4 regions of the Pseudomonas sp. GB2N2 genome follow, and region 1 is predicted to be linked to each of the others. Evidence: predicted binding sites of a transcription regulator. Region 1 holds the regulator's gene; each other region holds the start of a gene.

Region 1 (4,211 bases):
GCCCGTTGTCCCGCGATCTGCTGGAGCTGATCACCGATATCGACGAACCCCGTCAGGCCTGGCGCATGCTGCTGGCGCATCTGGCGCGGATGATTGCCACACCGGAAGTCGAGCCGCTGGAAGAGGGTGGTGTGATCGCCATGGTCGGCCCTGCCGGCATGGGCAAGACCACCACGCTGGCCAAGCTCGCAGCCCGTTACGTGCTCAAGTACGGCGCGCAGAACATCGCGCTGGTGAGCATGGACAGCTACCGCATCGGTGCCCAGGAACAGCTCAAGACTTTGGGTCGAATCCTTAACGTGTCGGTGACCCACGTCGATCCGGGCCAGTCCCTGGTCCAGGCGCTGGAGCCGTTGCTGCGCAAACGCGTGGTGCTGATCGATACCGCGGGCCTGCAGGCCAGCGATCCGGCGCTGCGCATGCAGCTCGAAAGCCTGGCCGGTCGTGGCATCAAATCAAAAAATTACCTGGTTCTCGCAACCACCAGCCAGAAACAGGTTCTAACGGCCGCTTATCACAGTTACAAGCGCTGCGGGCTCGCTGGCTGCATCCTGACTAAACTGGATGAAACGGCAAGTCTGGGCGAAGTGTTGAGCCTGGCAATCAGTCATGAGTTGCCGGTGGCTTACCTGACCGATGGACCGCGGATTCCGGATGATTTGCATCTGCCGCGTCGGCATCAGTTGGTCAGTCGCGCCGTCAGCGTGCAAATGCAGGAAGAACCCAGCGAAGAAGCCATGGCTGACATGTTCGCTGATATTTACCACAGCCCGACCAAGCAGGTCGGCTGAGGTATCAATGAAAAGTTTTTGTACCTACATCGATGGTCTGCCATGCATTGTTCCGGTTGAGAACGCGCAGCCAGTAATGTGGCCTCCGTCTATGCAAGACAAGGTAAAGAAATAACATGGGCAGCATGCATCCCGTACAGGTGATCGCGGTGACCGGCGGCAAAGGTGGCGTCGGCAAGACTAACGTGTCAGTGAACTTGTCCCTGGCTCTGGCTGAGCTCGGCCGACGCGTCATGCTGTTGGACGCCGATCTGGGACTGGCGAACGTTGACGTTCTGCTGGGACTGACACCAAAACGTACCCTGGCCGACGTGATCGAAGGCCGCTGTGAGCTGCGCGACGTCCTGTTGCAGGGCCCCGGCGGCATCCGCATCGTCCCGGCCGCATCAGGCACCCAGAGCATGGTGCATTTGAGCCCGGCGCAGCACGCCGGTCTGATCCAGGCATTCAGCGATATCGGCGACAACCTCGACGTGCTGGTGATCGACACCGCTGCAGGTATCGGTGACTCGGTAGTCAGTTTTGTTCGCGCCGCGCAGGAAGTCCTGCTGGTGGTCTGCGACGAGCCGACTTCGATCACTGACGCCTACGCACTGATCAAACTGCTGAACCGCGACTACGGCATGAACCGCTTCCGCGTCCTGGCCAACATGGCCCAGAGCCCGCAGGAAGGCCGCAACCTGTTCGCCAAGTTGACTAAGGTCACGGACCGCTTCCTGGACGTCGCCCTGCAATATGTCGGCGCGGTGCCTTACGACGAAAGCGTGCGCAAGGCGGTTCAAAAGCAGCGCGCAGTCTATGAAGCTTTCCCGCGTTCCAAGTGCTCCCTGGCGTTCAAGGCCATCGCACAAAAGGTCGATACCTGGCCGCTGCCCGCCAACCCGCGCGGGCACCTGGAGTTTTTCGTCGAGCGCCTCGTGCAACAAACGGCAGGGCCCGTGCTATGACATCCAGCGGTTACAACCTCTACAAGAAGTCGGCACGTGACGCGCAGTACGAGCTGATCGAGCGTTACGCGCCATTGGTCAAACGCATTGCCTATCACTTGCTGGCGCGACTGCCGGCCAGTGTCCAGGTCGAAGACCTGATCCAGGCCGGGATGATCGGCCTGCTTGAAGTGTCGACCAAATATGACGCCAGCAAAGGCGCGAGTTTCGAGACGTACGCGGGCATACGAATCCGCGGCGCGATGCTCGATGAAGTTCGCAAGGGGGACTGGGCGCCACGTTCGGTCCACCGCAATACCCGCATGGTCAGCGACGCTATTCGCTCGATTGAAGCAAAAACCGGTCGTGACGCTAAAGATCACGAGGTTGCGGCCGAACTCCAATTGAGTCTCGACGATTACTACGGGATCTTGAACGACACCCTGGGCAGCCGGTTATTCAGTTTCGACGATCTGTTGCAGGACGGCGAACACGAAGGGCTGCACGAGGATGGCGCAAGTGCTCATCTCGAGCCGTCACGCGATCTGGAAGATGAACGCTTCCAGGCGGCGCTGGCGGACGCGATTGCCAATTTGCCGGAGCGTGAGCGACTGGTGTTGGCGCTGTACTACGACGAAGAGCTGAATCTCAAGGAAATCGGTGAAGTCCTGGGGGTCAGCGAATCTCGGGTCAGCCAGTTACACAGCCAGTGCGCGGCCCGTTTGCGGGGGCGTTTGGGGGAGTGGCGAGCGCGCTGAAGGCAGTGTGGGGACACTGCGAACGAGGCTGGTGTGGTGTTGAACTGCGCCGGTCTCGATCTGTTGTGCTCCAGACAGTCATCGAATGCTTTGCCGGATTGATTGAAATGGCGCGTCCAGGTGCTGGGCGCGTTTAAGACTGCTTGGAGGTCGAATTGGACAAGAACATGAAAATCCTCATCGTTGATGACTTCTCAACGATGCGGCGGATCATAAAAAACCTGTTGCGTGACCTTGGGTTCACCAACACGGTCGAGGCCGACGATGGCACTACTGCCATTCCGGTGCTCAACAGCGGCAGCATCGACTTTCTGGTAACGGACTGGAACATGCCCGGCATGACCGGTATCGACCTGCTGCGCCACGTGCGCGCCGATGAAAAGCTCAAGCACTTGCCAGTGCTGATGGTCACCGCTGAAGCCAAGCGCGAGCAGATCATCGAAGCGGCCCAGGCCGGTGTTAACGGCTATGTGGTCAAACCCTTCACGGCCCAGGCGTTGAAAGACAAAATCGAGAAGATTTTCGAACGCATCGGTTGAGAAGTTGCGCCACGGGGGAGCTATGGACCACAAAGAATCTTCACAGGGCGATTTTGAATCGACCCTGAAAAAACACGCGGTCGAACTGGTTGAGAGCCTCGAAAAAGGCAAGTTCGGCGACGCTGTGCAACTGATCCATGAGCTCAACCAGACCCGTGACCGCGGCCTGTATCAGGAAGTTGGCAAACTCACCCGTGAGTTGCATAGCGCGATCGTCAATTTCCAGATTGACCCGAACATGCCGCAAGCCGAGGAAGTGTCCCAGATCACCGACGCCACCGAGCGTCTGGGGTATGTGGTCAAGCTGACTGAGGCCGCGGCCAACCGCACCATGGACCTGGTGGAAAACGCCACGCCGCTGGTCAACCGCCTGAGTGATGAAGCCCAGGCATTGAGCACCGACTGGGGACGGTTCATGCGTCGCGAAGTCGGGGCTGAGGAGTTCCGCGAACTGGCCCGGCGAGTCGACGGTTTTCTACTGCGCAGCAGCGAAGACGGTCGCGCCGTGTCGAGCAACCTCAACGACATCCTGCTCGCCCAGGATTATCAGGACCTCACCGGTCAAGTGATCAAGCGTGTGACCCAACTGGTCACCGAAGTGGAAAGCAACTTGCTCAAGCTCGTACTCATGGCCAGCCAGGTGGACCGCTTCGCGGGCATCGAACATGACCGTGACGCGATGCTTGCAGAAAAAGATCCGCAAAAACATCTCTCTCAGGGTGAAGGTCCGCAGATTCATGCCGATAAAAGAGAAGACGTTGTGTCCGGTCAGGACGATGTGGACGATTTGCTATCCAGCCTAGGGTTTTAGAATTTTAGGTATTTTAGGTTTTTAGACCTGTTAGGAGCACCCCCTTAATGAGCTTCGGCGCCGATGAAGAAATCCTTCAGGATTTTCTGGTTGAGGCCGGCGAGATTCTAGAGCAACTGTCCGAACAGCTGGTCGAGCTAGAAAGCCGACCGGATGATGCGGATTTGCTCAATGCAATTTTTCGCGGTTTTCACACTGTAAAAGGGGGCGCCGGCTTCCTCCAGCTCAACGAGCTGGTGGAGTGCTGTCACATCGCCGAGAACGTGTTCGACATCCTGCGCAAGGGTGAGCGTCGCGTCGACTCGGAACTGATGGACGTGGTTCTCGAAGCGCTGGACGCGGTGAACAGCATGTTCACTGAAGTCCGCGAACGCAGCCCGATCACG
Region 2 (4,211 bases), 1.9 Mb from region 1:
CCGGGGAGGGCGAACGGCAGGATCAACAGGAATTGCCCGGCGGCCCGGACGTTGGTTTCGGTCTGGCCGAACAGCAGCAACACCGGTTTGAGGTTCCACAGCAGCAACCCGGCCACCAGCGCCATCAACCACGCCAGCCACAGCCCGGCCTGAGTCAGCCGGGCAGCGCCGACGATATCGCCCGCGCCCTGACGGATTGCCACCAACGTACCGACCGCCGCGATCACGCCGATGCAGAAAATCGACACAAACGAATACGTCGCCGCGCCAAGCCCGCCGCCGGCCAGCGCCTCGGGGCTCAGGCGCGCCATCATCAACGTGTCGGTGAGAACCATCAGCATGTGCGCCAACTGCGAGGCAATCAACGGCCCCGCCAGCCGCAGGATGGCCCAGAGTTCAATACGCGCAGGATGCTGCATGGTCATCACGCTCTGTAGGTAAAGTTGACAGGAAAGCGTCGATTCTCGGCGCTCCGCGGGGTTTGCACAAAGGGATAAAAAGGATGGGTGGCATGATTAAAACTCATCCTGGAGAACTTCTGATAAGTTGAGGTCATTGCGCAATAGGAGCTTTCCGAATGTCCCGTCGTCTTCCTCCTCTTTATGCCCTTCGCGCCTTCGAAGCGGCGGCGCGGCACAGCTCGTTTACCCGCGCCGCCGAAGAGCTGTCGATTACCCAGAGCGCGGTCAGTCGGCACATTCGTACCCTCGAAGAGCATTTCGCCTGTCGGCTGTTTCATCGCAGTGGGCGTAACTTGCAACTGACGGAGTCGGCGCGGCTGATCCTGCCCGGCATTCGCGAAGGCTTCACCGCACTCGAACGCGCCTGCAACACCTTGCGCGCCGAAGACGACATCCTGCGCATGAAGGCGCCGTCGACCCTGACCATGCGCTGGTTATTGGCGCGGCTCAGCCGTTTCCGGCACCTGCAACCGGGCAACGAAGTGCAACTGACCAGCGCCTGGATGGACATCGACTCGGTGGACTTCAACCATGAGCCATTCGACTGCGCCGTCATCCTCAGCAACGGGCATTTTCCACCGGACTGGGAGGCGAGTTTCCTGTTCCCGGAGGAACTGATTCCGGTGGGCGCGCCGAATCTTCTGAAGGATCAACCGTGGGATGTCGCGCGTCTGGTCAATGCCGAGTTACTGCACCCGACGCCGGACCGTCGTGACTGGCGCAACTGGCTGGAGCGCATGGGGCTGACAGATCAGGTGTCGCTCAAGGGCGGGCAGGTGTTCGATACGCTGGAACTGGGCATGATTGCCGCCGCCCGAGGCTATGGCGTGTCGATGGGCGATTTGCTGATGGTCGCCGAAGACGTGGCTCAGGGGCGCCTGAGTTTACCGTGGCCGACCGCCGTCGCCAGTGGTGAGAATTATTACCTCGTCTGGCCGAAAACGCGCCCCGGAGGTGAACGGTTGCGCCGTTTAAGCGATTTCCTGCAAGGGGAAGTCCGAGCCATGACATTGCCAGACGTCGAGCACTTGAGCTGAATCGATGAAGCCTTCCAAATAGAGGCGTTGCGCCATACCCCGGCTAATTACTCAAGTATTCAGGTTTGCCGCCGAAGAATCTGCAAGTGGAACCTTCGTGCAGGTTCGACGTTTTCCCATTATTAGAAATTTTGCTGAGCAGCCGATCAAGGTAGATCCGGTCGCTCGGCCAGGAGCTGTCATGTCTCAACCTCGTGCCCGGATCGCCTCACAGCTTGGTCTCGCGCTCGCCGTGATTCTGGCGATTGTCATCAGCGGCAGTACCCTGTTCGCGTTGCGTTCGCTGGACACGGCCAACCTTGCCACTCGCGAAGAGCACCTGGCCAGTGAAGCCCGTTTGCTGGCCGACCAGTTGAGCACCTTTCACGGCACGCTGCGTGAGAGCACCCAGCGCTTGGCCGGATTGTTCGAGAAACGCTTCAGCGCAGGCTTGAATGTGCATCCGGACGAACCGGTGGCCGTGGCAGGCACGCAGGCGCCGGGCCTGCACCTGGGCAGCGAAGTGTTGAACAACAACTTCAAGGAAGTGGACGAGTTCAAGCAAATGACCGCGGGCGTGGCGACGGTGTTCGTGCGCAGCGGCGAGGATTTCATTCGGGTCAGCACCTCCCTGAGCAAACAGGACGGCACGCGCGCCATCGGCACATTGCTGGATCATGCCAATCCGGCCTATGCGCGCTTGATCGCCGGCCAGAGTTACGTCGGTCGGGCCTTGCTGTTCGAACGCTCCTACATGACCCAGTACACCCCCGTGCGCGACAGCGGCGGTAAGGTGATTGCCGTGCTGTTCGTAGGATTCGATTACACCGACGCGCAGAACGCGCAGTTCGCCAACCTCAAACGCTTCCGTATCGGCCAGACCGGCTCGTTGGCGCTACTGGACGAGCAAAACAAATGGCTGGTGCCGATTGCCGGCGTGCAAGCGCTGGAAAAAGCCGTCCCGGCCATCGCCGCATTGGCGAAAACGCCGGGCAAAGGTGATTTCTGGAGTGACACTTCGGAAGACTTCTACAGCGTAGCCGTGCCGTTCGACGGCGGGCCATGGTCGGTCGTGGCGAGCATGCCGCAGAAAGAAATCAGTGCAGTGACCTGGAGCGTCGGTATTCAACTGGCGATTGGCAGTCTCTTGGCGATGTTGATCGCGGTGGGTTCGGCGGTCTGGCTGCTGCGCAGCAAACTCGCGCCGCTGGGTGATCTGGTGCGTCAGGCCGAGGCCTTGGGTGCAGGTGATCTGAGCGTGCGTCTGAACGTGTCCAGCAATGACGAAATCGGTCAGTTGTCCCGGGCGTTCAACCAGATGAGCCAGGCGCTGTCGACCATGGTCGAGCACATCCGCAGAGCCTCGCAAGAGGTCAACAGCCGAGCTCAGGCTTTGTCCGGTTTGTCCGGTGGTGCCTATGAAGGCATGGAACAGCAGTCCGGCGAAATCACCAGCATGGCCGGTGCCGTGGAAGAATTCAGCGCCACCTCGCTGAACATTGCCGACAACATGGGCAGCACGCAGCGTCTGGCGCAGGAAAACGCGCAGCAAACCCAGATCGGTCGCACATCGATGGACGAAGCGTCCTCGTCCCTGGAGCAGATCGCTGGCGCGTTGAACAGCACCGCCACGGTGATCAACACCTTGGGTCAGCGTTCTCAGGAAATCGGCGGCATTGTCGGTGTGATTACTTCGATCGCCGAACAAACCAACTTGCTGGCGCTCAACGCCGCCATCGAAGCGGCCCGTGCCGGTGAGCAAGGTCGCGGTTTTGCGGTGGTGGCTGATGAGGTGCGTAACCTGGCTTCGCGTACTCGTCAGGCGACTGATGAAATTTCCGGGATGATTTCGAGCATCCAGCAAGAAACCGGCAACGCCATCAGCACCATGGAACAGGGCAACGTCCTGATGCAGGAAGGCCTGTCGCGAAATGCCAACGTCGCTTCGGCACTGGCGCGAATTGACGAGCAAAGCCGCTCTGCCGGTGAGCAATTTGCGGCGATCACCACTGCGACTCAGGAGCAGAGCAGCACGGCGACCTTGCTGAGCAGCAACCTGCAAAGCATTGCGCTGGCGAACAGTGAACAGCGCGAAGTGGTGTCGAACCTGGCGATCACCGCGAAGGAACTGGAAAGCCTGGCGGCGGAATTGCGCCAAGAGGTAGACCGGTTTCGTTGAGGCGCTGCGGCAATCGTCTTCGCGGGCTTGCCCGCGAATGGATCCACAGTTCGAGCACCGCTAGCTGTTCATACATTTTGCTTGATGAATCGTTTCAGCAAGTCTATACAAATGGCACAACTCCAAGAAAGGCTGCTGCCATGACCCCGCTCAAACTCTTCGTTGCCCTCAGCGCGCTCTCCGCTGCCACCCACGCTTCGGCTTGGGATTACGTTCTCCTCGATGCCGACAAAGCCGCGCAAAACTGGCAGATCACCAGCCAGCAACTCGGCGTAAAAACCGCCAAACCGTTCTCCGTTACCCTGCGAACCTTGCACGGCGGTCGACAGGAGGGCGTCAGCATCGTCGACATCGATAACGGCACAATGAAACTCTCGGTGGTGCCGACTCGCGGAATGAACGTCTTACAGGCGTCTGTAGGCAATACCCGAATGGGCTGGGATTCGCCGGTCAAAGATGTGGTCAATCCCTCTTTCATCGAACTCAACGGGCGCGGCGGACTGGGCTGGCTCGAAGGTTTTAACGAACTGGTCGCCCGCTGCGGCTACGAGTGGG
Region 3 (4,211 bases), 2.9 Mb from region 1:
GGGTGGCAGGCTGGCGCAAACCCGGAACTTCACGTTTTTACACCAGGAGATATTCAATGAGCGTACTCGTAGGCAAGCAAGCCCCTGACTTCACCGTACCGGCCGTACTCGGCAATGGCGAAATCGTCGACAGCTTCACCCTGTCGTCGGCCATCAAAGGCAAATACGGCCTGGTGTTCTTCTACCCACTGGACTTCACCTTCGTTTGCCCATCCGAGCTGATCGCTCTGGACAACCGCATGTCGGACTTCAAGTCGCGCAATGTTGAAGTGATCGCTGTTTCGATCGACTCGCATTTCACCCACAACGCCTGGCGCAACACGCCGGTCAACAATGGCGGTATCGGCGAAGTCCGTTACACCATGGCTGCCGACCTGAAGCACGAAATCGCCAAGGCCTACGACGTTGAATCCGAAGGCGGCGTGGCTTTCCGTGGCGCGTTCCTGATCGACGACAAAGGCGTTGTCCGTTCGCAGATCATCAACGACCTGCCGCTGGGCCGTAACATCGAAGAGCTGATCCGTCTGGTCGACGCTCTGCAATTCCACGAAGAGCACGGCGAAGTCTGCCCTGCCAACTGGAAAAAAGGCGACAAGGGCATGACCGCTTCGACCGAAGGCGTCGCGGCTTACCTGACCGAGAACGCTGCTGCCCTGTAAGGCACGTTCAAAGCATAAAAAAACCGGCCGATGAGGCCGGTTTTTTTATGGGCGGGATAAAACCCGACGACTGCTATCAATCGTTGAAATCTTCCCAGCCACCCATTTGTTTCCAGCGGTTGACGATGCCGCAGAACAGCTCGGCCGTCTTCTCGGTGTCGTAGCGAGCCGAGTGGGCCTCACGGCCGTCGAAGTCGATATCGGCTGCCTGACAGGCTTTCGCCAGCACGGTTTGACCGTAGGCGAGACCGGCCAGGGTGGCCGTGTCGAAGCTGGAGAACGGATGAAACGGATTGCGCTTCATGTCCAGCCGCGCCACCGCCGCATTCAGGAAGCCCAGGTCGAAGCTGCTGTTGTGCCCGACCAGAATCGCCCGTTTGCAGCCGTTGGCTTTCAACGCCTTGCGGATGCCACGGAAGATATCGGTCAGCGCCGCCTCTTCACTCACCGCCATGCGCAGCGGGTGATCGAGCTTGATACCGGTGAATTCCAGCGCAGCCGCTTCGATGTTCGCGCCTTCGAAAGGCTCTACACGGAAGAAGTACGTGTGATCGGGGTACACAAACCCTTTTTCGTCCATGCCGATGGTGGTCGCGGCAATTTCCAGCAAGGCGTCAGTGGCAGAGTTGAAACCGCCGGTTTCAACGTCGACAACGACTGGCAGGTATCCACGGAAGCGAGCGGCCATCGGGTGGCGCGAACCCCCTCCGCCGCCTTGACCGTCCTGTTCGTCGTCGAAATGGTCTTCACTCACGCGTTTTCCTCCAGCAGGCGCCAGCGCAGTTTTTCACCGGCGCGCAGCGGGATAACAGTCAGCTCGCCAAATGGCAGGCTGGTTGGGGCGGTCCATTCGTCGCGGACCAGGGTGATGCGATCGGTGTTCACCGGCAGACCGTAGAAACGCGGGCCGTTGAGGCTGGCGAAGGCTTCAAGCTTGTCCAGCGCGTTGCGTTGTTCGAAGGCTTCGGCGTACATCTCGATCGCCGCGTAAGCCGTGTAACACCCGGCACAGCCGCAAGCGGCTTCCTTGGCATGCTGGGCGTGAGGCGCCGAGTCGGTACCAAGGAAGAACTTTTCGCTGCCGCTGGTGGCGGCGTCGAGCAGGGCTTCCTGGTGCGTATTGCGCTTGAGAATAGGCAGGCAGTAGAAGTGCGGCCGAATCCCGCCAACCAGCATGTGGTTGCGGTTGTACAGCAGGTGATGCGCGGTGATGGTCGCGCCAACGTTGGCCGACGCCGCGTTGACGAACTGCACGGCGTCTGCGGTGGTGATGTGTTCGAACACCACTTTGAGCGTCGGGAAACGTTCCACCAAACGACGCATATGCTCATCGATGAAGATTTTTTCGCGGTCGAACACGTCGACATCGCCACGAGTGACTTCACCGTGGATCAACAAAGGCATCCCGACTTCAGCCATGGCTTCGATCGCCGGGAAAATCTTGTCGATGCTGGTGACGCCAGAATCCGAGTTGGTGGTGGCGCCGGCCGGGTACAGCTTGGCGGCGTGCACGAACCCGCTGGCCTTGGCCTCACGAATTTCTTCGGGCTGGGTGCGGTCGGTCAGGTAAAGGACCATCAACGGTTCGAAACGGCTGCCGGCCGGACGTGCAGCGAGAATCCGCTGGCGATAGCCGTCGGCTTCAGCGGCGTTACGCACCGGCGGTACCAGGTTGGGCATGATGATGGCGCGACCAAAGGTGCGCGCGACATCCGCAACGGTATTGGTCAACACGGCACCATCGCGAAGATGAATGTGCCAGTCGTCGGGACGCAGCAGGGTCAGGCGGTCGGACATGAGGGGATTCCAGGCGGGTCAAACTGAGGGGAATGCTACCGGAAAAGACTCTCTCAGGCACTCGCTATCAAGTTTTGCAGGAAGCTTCCGATATCCAACAGGTATGCCGTAAATATCTGTGTCGTTCTTTTTGTTGTAGAAGCCAGTGGAGCCTCCCGTGCGCCAGCGTTATTTAGCCTTGCTCAGCGTGTTTGTCAGCCTTCCCGCGATGGCGCTCACTTTCCAGACTCGTCTGGAAAGCATCGAGTGGACGGTCGAGGGGGACAAATTCGAGTGTCGCCTGACTCAACCGATCACCGATTTCGGTTCGGGTGAGTTCGTGCGCCGTGCCGGCGAGCAGGCGACATTCCGTCTGAAAGCCTACAACTCGATGGTCGGCGGTGGTTCGGCGACCTTGCTGGCGGCCGCTGCACCCTGGCAGCCCGGGCGTGGTGACATCAACCTCGGTTCTGTGCAAATCGGCAGCGGCAATGTGCTGTTCAACACTTCGCAGGTCCAGGCCGGACGATTGATCAGTGGTTTGATCGATGGACGCAGTCCAGTCATTCGGCATTATTCGGGCGATGGCCGAGTGTCGGAAGTGCGGCTATTGCCGGTCAAGTTCAGCAAGGCGTTCAACGATTATCAAAGCTGTGTGGCGAAACTGCTGCCGAAGAATTTCGAGCAGGTCAAACAGTCGCAGATCGGTTTCCCTGGCGAAGGCCTGGATCTCGACGCGCAGGCCAAGGCTCAGTTGCAGGTGATGCTGGAGTTCATGAAGGCCGATCCGACGGTCAATCACATCGAACTGGATGGCCACTCCGACAACAGCGGCAATCGCCTGGCCAACCGCGATCTGTCGAGACGCCGAGCGCTGGCGGTCATGGAGTTTTTCAAGGCCAACGGTATTCAGGAATCGCAGATTACCGTGCGCTTCCATGGCGAGCGTTATCCGTTGGCACCCAACACTAATGCCGCCAATCGGGCGAAGAATCGTAGGGTCAACGTGCACCTCGCCCGGGTGGCGCCGATCGAGTCGCCAGCGCCTCAGGCCACCGTATCGGCGAGCGCTGCAAAGACGTCCTGAGCGAGCCGTACTCGTCGCTCGCTCGACATAATCTGTCGCTTCGTCGTCATAAGCTGTCGCGCCACTGTAAATAATTCCGTATGAGCGTTAGACTTCCCGGCTTTCCGTAGAACCCCGTGGAGTGATGGCATGGCGGACGTAAACAAGGTCGTTCTGGCGTATTCCGGCGGCCTGGACACTTCGGTGATCCTCAAGTGGCTGCAGGATACTTATAACTGTGAAGTAGTGACCTTCACTGCTGACCTGGGTCAGGGCGAAGAGGTCGAGCCGGCCCGCGCCAAGGCTCAGGCCATGGGCGTGAAAGAAATCTACATCGACGATCTGCGCGAAGAATTCGTGCGTGATTTCGTGTTCCCGATGTTCCGCGCCAACACCGTTTACGAAGGCGAGTACCTGCTGGGTACTTCCATCGCTCGTCCGTTGATCGCCAAGCGCCTGATCGAAATCGCCAACGAAACCGGCGCTGACGCGATTTCCCACGGCGCCACCGGCAAAGGCAATGACCAGGTTCGTTTCGAACTGGGCGCCTACGCGCTGAAGCCAGGTGTGAAAGTCATCGCACCGTGGCGCGAATGGGACCTGCTGTCCCGTGAAAAGCTGATGGATTACGCTGAAAAGCACAATATCCCGATCGAGCGTCACGGCAAGAAAAAATCCCCTTACTCGATGGATGCCAACCTCCTGCACAT
Region 4 (4,211 bases), 2.7 Mb from region 1:
TGAGCACGGTGCTCGGGGCGGGTCTGATCATCGGTTCGTTCTACGGCCTGGCGCCCCTTTATGCCTCGCAGCAAGGGTTGTCCACGGAACAGGTCGGTCTGTTCATGGGTAGCTGCATTTTTGCCGGCCTGCTGGTGCAGTGGCCGTTGGGGTGGTTGTCCGACCGTTATGACCGGGCACTGCTGATCCGCTGTTTTGCCCTGGTGCTGGCGGTTGCCGCACTGCCGCTGGCGATCATGCAGCAGGTGCCGCTGGAGGTGCTGTTCATCACCGGTTTCATCTGTTCGCTGGTGAAGTTCTGCCTATACCCACTGGCCGTGGCGTTTTCCAATGACCATGTCGAGGCGGATCGACGGGTGTCGCTGACGGCGATGCTACTGGTGACCTACGGCGTCGGCGCCAGTATCGGGCCGCTGGTGGCCGGTGTGCTGATGAAGATGTTCGGCAGCCACATGCTTTACGCCTTCTTCAGTTTCTTCGCGTTGGTGCTGGTGTGGCGGATTCGCCCGAAAGCGGTGACCAACCTGCATCAGGTAGACGACGCGCCGCTGCATCACGTTGCGATGCCGGACAGCATGTCGAGTTCGCCGCTGGTGGCATGCCTCGATCCACGGGTCGATGAGCAGGTGGTGCAGGAACAGATGCACAACCCGGTCAATCCTGAGCCAAGTCCTGAATCGGAAGCTCAGCCAGAAGCTTCTTCACCTCCGGAAGAAACTGACACAGGGCGCGAGCAGAGTTTCACCGAGGCCAGGCCATAACGCGCAGGCATAAAAAAACGGGCAGTCACCGCAAGGGACTGCCCGTTTTATTGGCGCGTGTATCACATGTCGTCTTTGTCGAAACGCCGCGCTTCACGCTGGAGCTGATAGACGAATCGCTCGACCTGACGCTGCACAAGCCCGCTCATATTGTGAAAGCGGATGCCGGCGAAGGTGGTGGAGATTCTTTCTTCGAAGTGCAGGTAGCGCAACTCGACTGGCGCGGTCATTTTGCCAAAGGGCAGGTCGGCGGAGAAACGGTCATAAACCTGGCCCAGTTGCAGTCGGCTGGTGATATCGCCATCAAAGCGCAGCTTGCAGCCAGTGGCGGAGATGTCCAGCAGCTTGCCGCGAATCGGCGCCATGAGCTTTTCGCCATCCAGCGCAACGTCGACCAGTTGCGCCAGCTTCAAGGCTGCGCGAAAGGCATTGCGGCGCTGGTGATAAACCACTTCAGCAGGCAACGGGCCACGATAGCAGCGGCCGCCGCCAGACTCGTCGATGGTGAATTGATCGTTGGTTTCCCAGGCGATGCGCACGCCATCGTGGAAGCCTTCGACCTTGAACGGTTCGCCGGCCTGCAAGAAGCGTTCGCCGTCGCGGGGGATCATCTCATCGAATGCGATGGTGCCAGCGTCGCGGTCCACGTCTACCAGATAGGTCTGGAAACGCTGGTTGCGCTCGTTGAACGTGATGATCAGCGGGTCATGGCTGTCTTGCAGCTGGCCCAGGTTGCCGGAGATTTCCATCGGTGTCGCGAGCACCTTGGGTGGCTGCGGGGCATCTTCCGCGTTTAGGGCATTGGACACGGTTCATCAATCTCCAGACAAAATTTGACTGCGGCTGGCCACTATATTGCCAGCATGTTGCGAGTCTTGATAGGGCGTGATCATTAACAGGCTCAAGCCTGACTGAGCGGGCGCGGCTTGGCCGGCTTGGCGGTTGATCCACGGGCGTCATAGAGGGCTGGCGGTTCGCCACCGGTGAGAATTTTCAGCTGATTGGCCGTGGCGGCCTGCTGGACCAGGATCGACTGGCCATTGTTGACATTTGCCGCCTGGCATTGAGCCAGGAGATCGGTCAGCACATCGCTCTGCGCCAGCAACTCTTCGCCGAGGCTCGACTGGCTGGCCAGTTGCTCCAGACCGTTGCGATTGACCGGCAGGTTAAGGCTGGCGAGGATTTCACTGCGCTTGCGGCCATGCTGTTCGAGCAGAATGATCATTGCCTGTTTCTGCGCCAGAATTTCTTCGAGCAGTGGCATGTTGCGACCGTGCAAGGCGAGGGACTCGGTTTGCAGGAGCTCCAGCAAGTGTTGCGCTGGAGCAAAATCGTCGGTGATCAGTTGCAGTAAATTAGTGTCGTGCATGGCTGGCCTTGGGTTTTAAGCGTCCAAAAGCCTGGCGCGGGCCGTGGCCTAGCGCTGGGCTTCGAAGTTGAGCAGTTTGCTGGCTACACGGTTGCTGTCGACTTTGTAGCTGCCATCGGCAATCGCTGCTTTCAACTCGGCCACGCGGGCTTTGTCGACGGCAGGCTGATCGCGCAGCTTGTCAGTGACCTGTTGCAACTGTTGAGCCTCATTGCTGAGGTGTACCGATTCCCCGCTTTTGACGGTAGTGGCCTGTTCGGCCGGGGTATTCAGCGCGGCGGATTTGCCGTTTTCGGCGGTTTCCTTGGCAACGCTGGTACGTGTACTGCCCGTCAGTGACGAAGAACTGTTCAAACGGCTGAAATCGATGACCATGGTAAAAAACCTCTGAGTATTTGGACGCTTGCCATGTTTTCGGCTCTCCCTGTGAAAACTTTAGACCCATTTATCAATGAGTCTGTCTGCGCCAGCACTTCTCCTGCATGCGGCACAGTTTAGGGAACAGCCTGGGGCAACGCCACATCTTCGACAACAGGGTGCCTACATGGACACTTCCACCTGGCCCGGCGCAGTCACTTGCGCCTTGATGACCCGCATGGAATTGAGATTTTTTACACGAATCTGTTCGCTCATGCCGCCATTCGACAGGGCTTCGCCGGGCATCCGCACGCTGAGCGTACCGCTGCGGGCCGTAATCACCACTTGATCGCCCTTGCGGATGACTTCCGCCTGTTCGAGATGGACCAGGGAAATGACCTGATCGGCGACCATTGGTCGGGTAAGTCGCTGGCCGATGGCCTGATCGAGGGTCGTCAAGTATCCCTGGTTGATCAGGCTGATGTCGCGTTCGCGCATGAGCACGTCACCGGGCTCGACAATGTCGGCGCGGCGCAGGGGCCGGGAGGTGGCCACGACCTCGCGAAACAGGCGGACTTGAGCGGGTACGAACACCGTCCAGGGCGAAGTACCTTCACAACGAACCTTGACCGTGACCCGGCCCAACGGCTTGGCCGGGCTCTCGAGGCTGGCTGTCAATTCCTTGTCGCACATGGGCATGCGCAGGCGTGGATCGAGCTGGCTGACTTGTATTTCGTAGCGACCTTCCGTTTGACTGGTAGCCAGATAGTCTTCTACGGTGAACTCAAGAAAGCCCTGGGTGACGCCGATAAGCATGTCAGGCAAGGTAACCGCGTCAGCAAGGGCAGGGCTGCCAGCGTTGAACAGGCACGCGGCCGACACTGCACAAAGCAATTTGCGGCAGGCAGATGTCAGGCGTCGGAAAAATGTCGGTTCTGTGTTCATAAGAGTTAAAAAGCAAGCGCCGTGCCGTTTAGTGATGAATGTGCGTCGCAACACACTTAGCGTTGGTGTAGGAGTCTGGGCATGGCTGGTGTAATGGATTCGGTAAACCAGCGCACGCAACTGGTAGGGCAGAATCGCCTGGAGCTGTTGTTGTTCCGTCTCGACGGCCAGCAGCTATATGGCATTAACGTGTTCAAGGTTCGCGAGGTGCTGCAATGCCCCAAGCTGACCCTGATGCCCAAGTCCAGTCCTGTCGTGTGCGGTGTGGCAAGCATCCGGGGGGCGACCATTCCGATCCTTGATCTGGCAATGGCGACCGGTTCCGGAGCGCTTAAAGATCAAAGCAATCCATTCGTGATCATCACGGAGTACAACACCAAGACCCAGGGTTTCCTGGTGCGCTCGGTGGAACGCATCGTCAACATGAACTGGGAGGAGATTCATCCACCTCCCAAGGGCACCGGGCGCGATCATTACCTGACTGCTGTGACTCGGGTCGACAATCAGTTAGTCGAAATCATCGACGTCGAGAAAGTGCTGGCGGAAGTGGCGCCCACCCCGGAAGCGATTTCCGTGGGTGTGGTCGACGTCGAGACCCAGCACAAGGCGCTGTCGCTGAAAGTGCTGACGGTCGATGACTCGTCGGTGGCGCGCAAGCAGGTCACGCGTTGCCTGCAGACGGTGGGTGTCGAAGTCGTGGCGTTGAACGACGGCAAGCAGGCGCTGGATTACTTGCGCAAGCTGGTCGACGAGGGCAAGAAGCCGGAAGAAGAGTTCCT

Evidence for each region. Region 1 encodes FliA, which starts transcription of late flagellar genes. Its sites were predicted from a motif close to CTAAAGTTTNNNNNNNNNNNGCCGNTAA; they were not measured.
Region 2: a site for FliA is predicted at 1,549-1,576, ahead of ACYZT4_RS21830 (methyl-accepting chemotaxis protein). Genes of this name have one in related genera too.
Region 3: a site for FliA is predicted at 2,523-2,550, ahead of ACYZT4_RS26740 (flagellar protein MotY). Genes of this name have one in related genera too.
Region 4: a site for FliA is predicted at 2,542-2,569, ahead of flgM (flagellar biosynthesis anti-sigma factor FlgM). Genes of this name have one in related genera too.

Annotation. Positions count from the first base shown of each region.
Region 1 covers NZ_CM142701.1:2,859,378-2,863,588, reverse strand. The annotation lists gene flhF (flagellar biosynthesis protein FlhF) at 1-791, shown strand, start outside; gene fleN (flagellar synthesis regulator FleN) at 908-1,738, shown strand; gene fliA (RNA polymerase sigma factor FliA) at 1,735-2,475, shown strand; gene ACYZT4_RS13255 (chemotaxis response regulator CheY) at 2,643-3,014, shown strand; gene ACYZT4_RS13250 (protein phosphatase CheZ) at 3,037-3,825, shown strand; gene ACYZT4_RS13245 (chemotaxis protein CheA) at 3,873-4,211, shown strand, end outside.
Region 2 covers NZ_CM142701.1:4,724,007-4,728,217, forward strand. The annotation lists gene ACYZT4_RS21820 (NorM family multidrug efflux MATE transporter) at 1-419, opposite strand, end outside; gene ACYZT4_RS21825 (LysR substrate-binding domain-containing protein) at 578-1,498, shown strand; gene ACYZT4_RS21830 (methyl-accepting chemotaxis protein) at 1,680-3,656, shown strand; gene ACYZT4_RS21835 (aldose 1-epimerase family protein) at 3,797-4,211, shown strand, end outside.
Region 3 covers NZ_CM142701.1:5,751,936-5,756,146, forward strand. The annotation lists gene ACYZT4_RS26725 (peroxiredoxin C) at 57-659, shown strand; gene rnt (ribonuclease T) at 736-1,413, opposite strand; gene pyrC (dihydroorotase) at 1,410-2,456, opposite strand; gene ACYZT4_RS26740 (flagellar protein MotY) at 2,614-3,522, shown strand; gene ACYZT4_RS26745 (argininosuccinate synthase) at 3,652-4,211, shown strand, end outside.
Region 4 covers NZ_CM142701.1:153,112-157,322, forward strand. The annotation lists gene ACYZT4_RS00740 (MFS transporter) at 1-761, shown strand, start outside; gene ACYZT4_RS00745 (flagellar brake protein) at 824-1,570, opposite strand; gene ACYZT4_RS00750 (flagella synthesis protein FlgN) at 1,663-2,130, opposite strand; gene flgM (flagellar biosynthesis anti-sigma factor FlgM) at 2,179-2,505, opposite strand; gene flgA (flagellar basal body P-ring formation chaperone FlgA) at 2,671-3,432, opposite strand; gene ACYZT4_RS00765 (chemotaxis protein CheV) at 3,514-4,211, shown strand, end outside.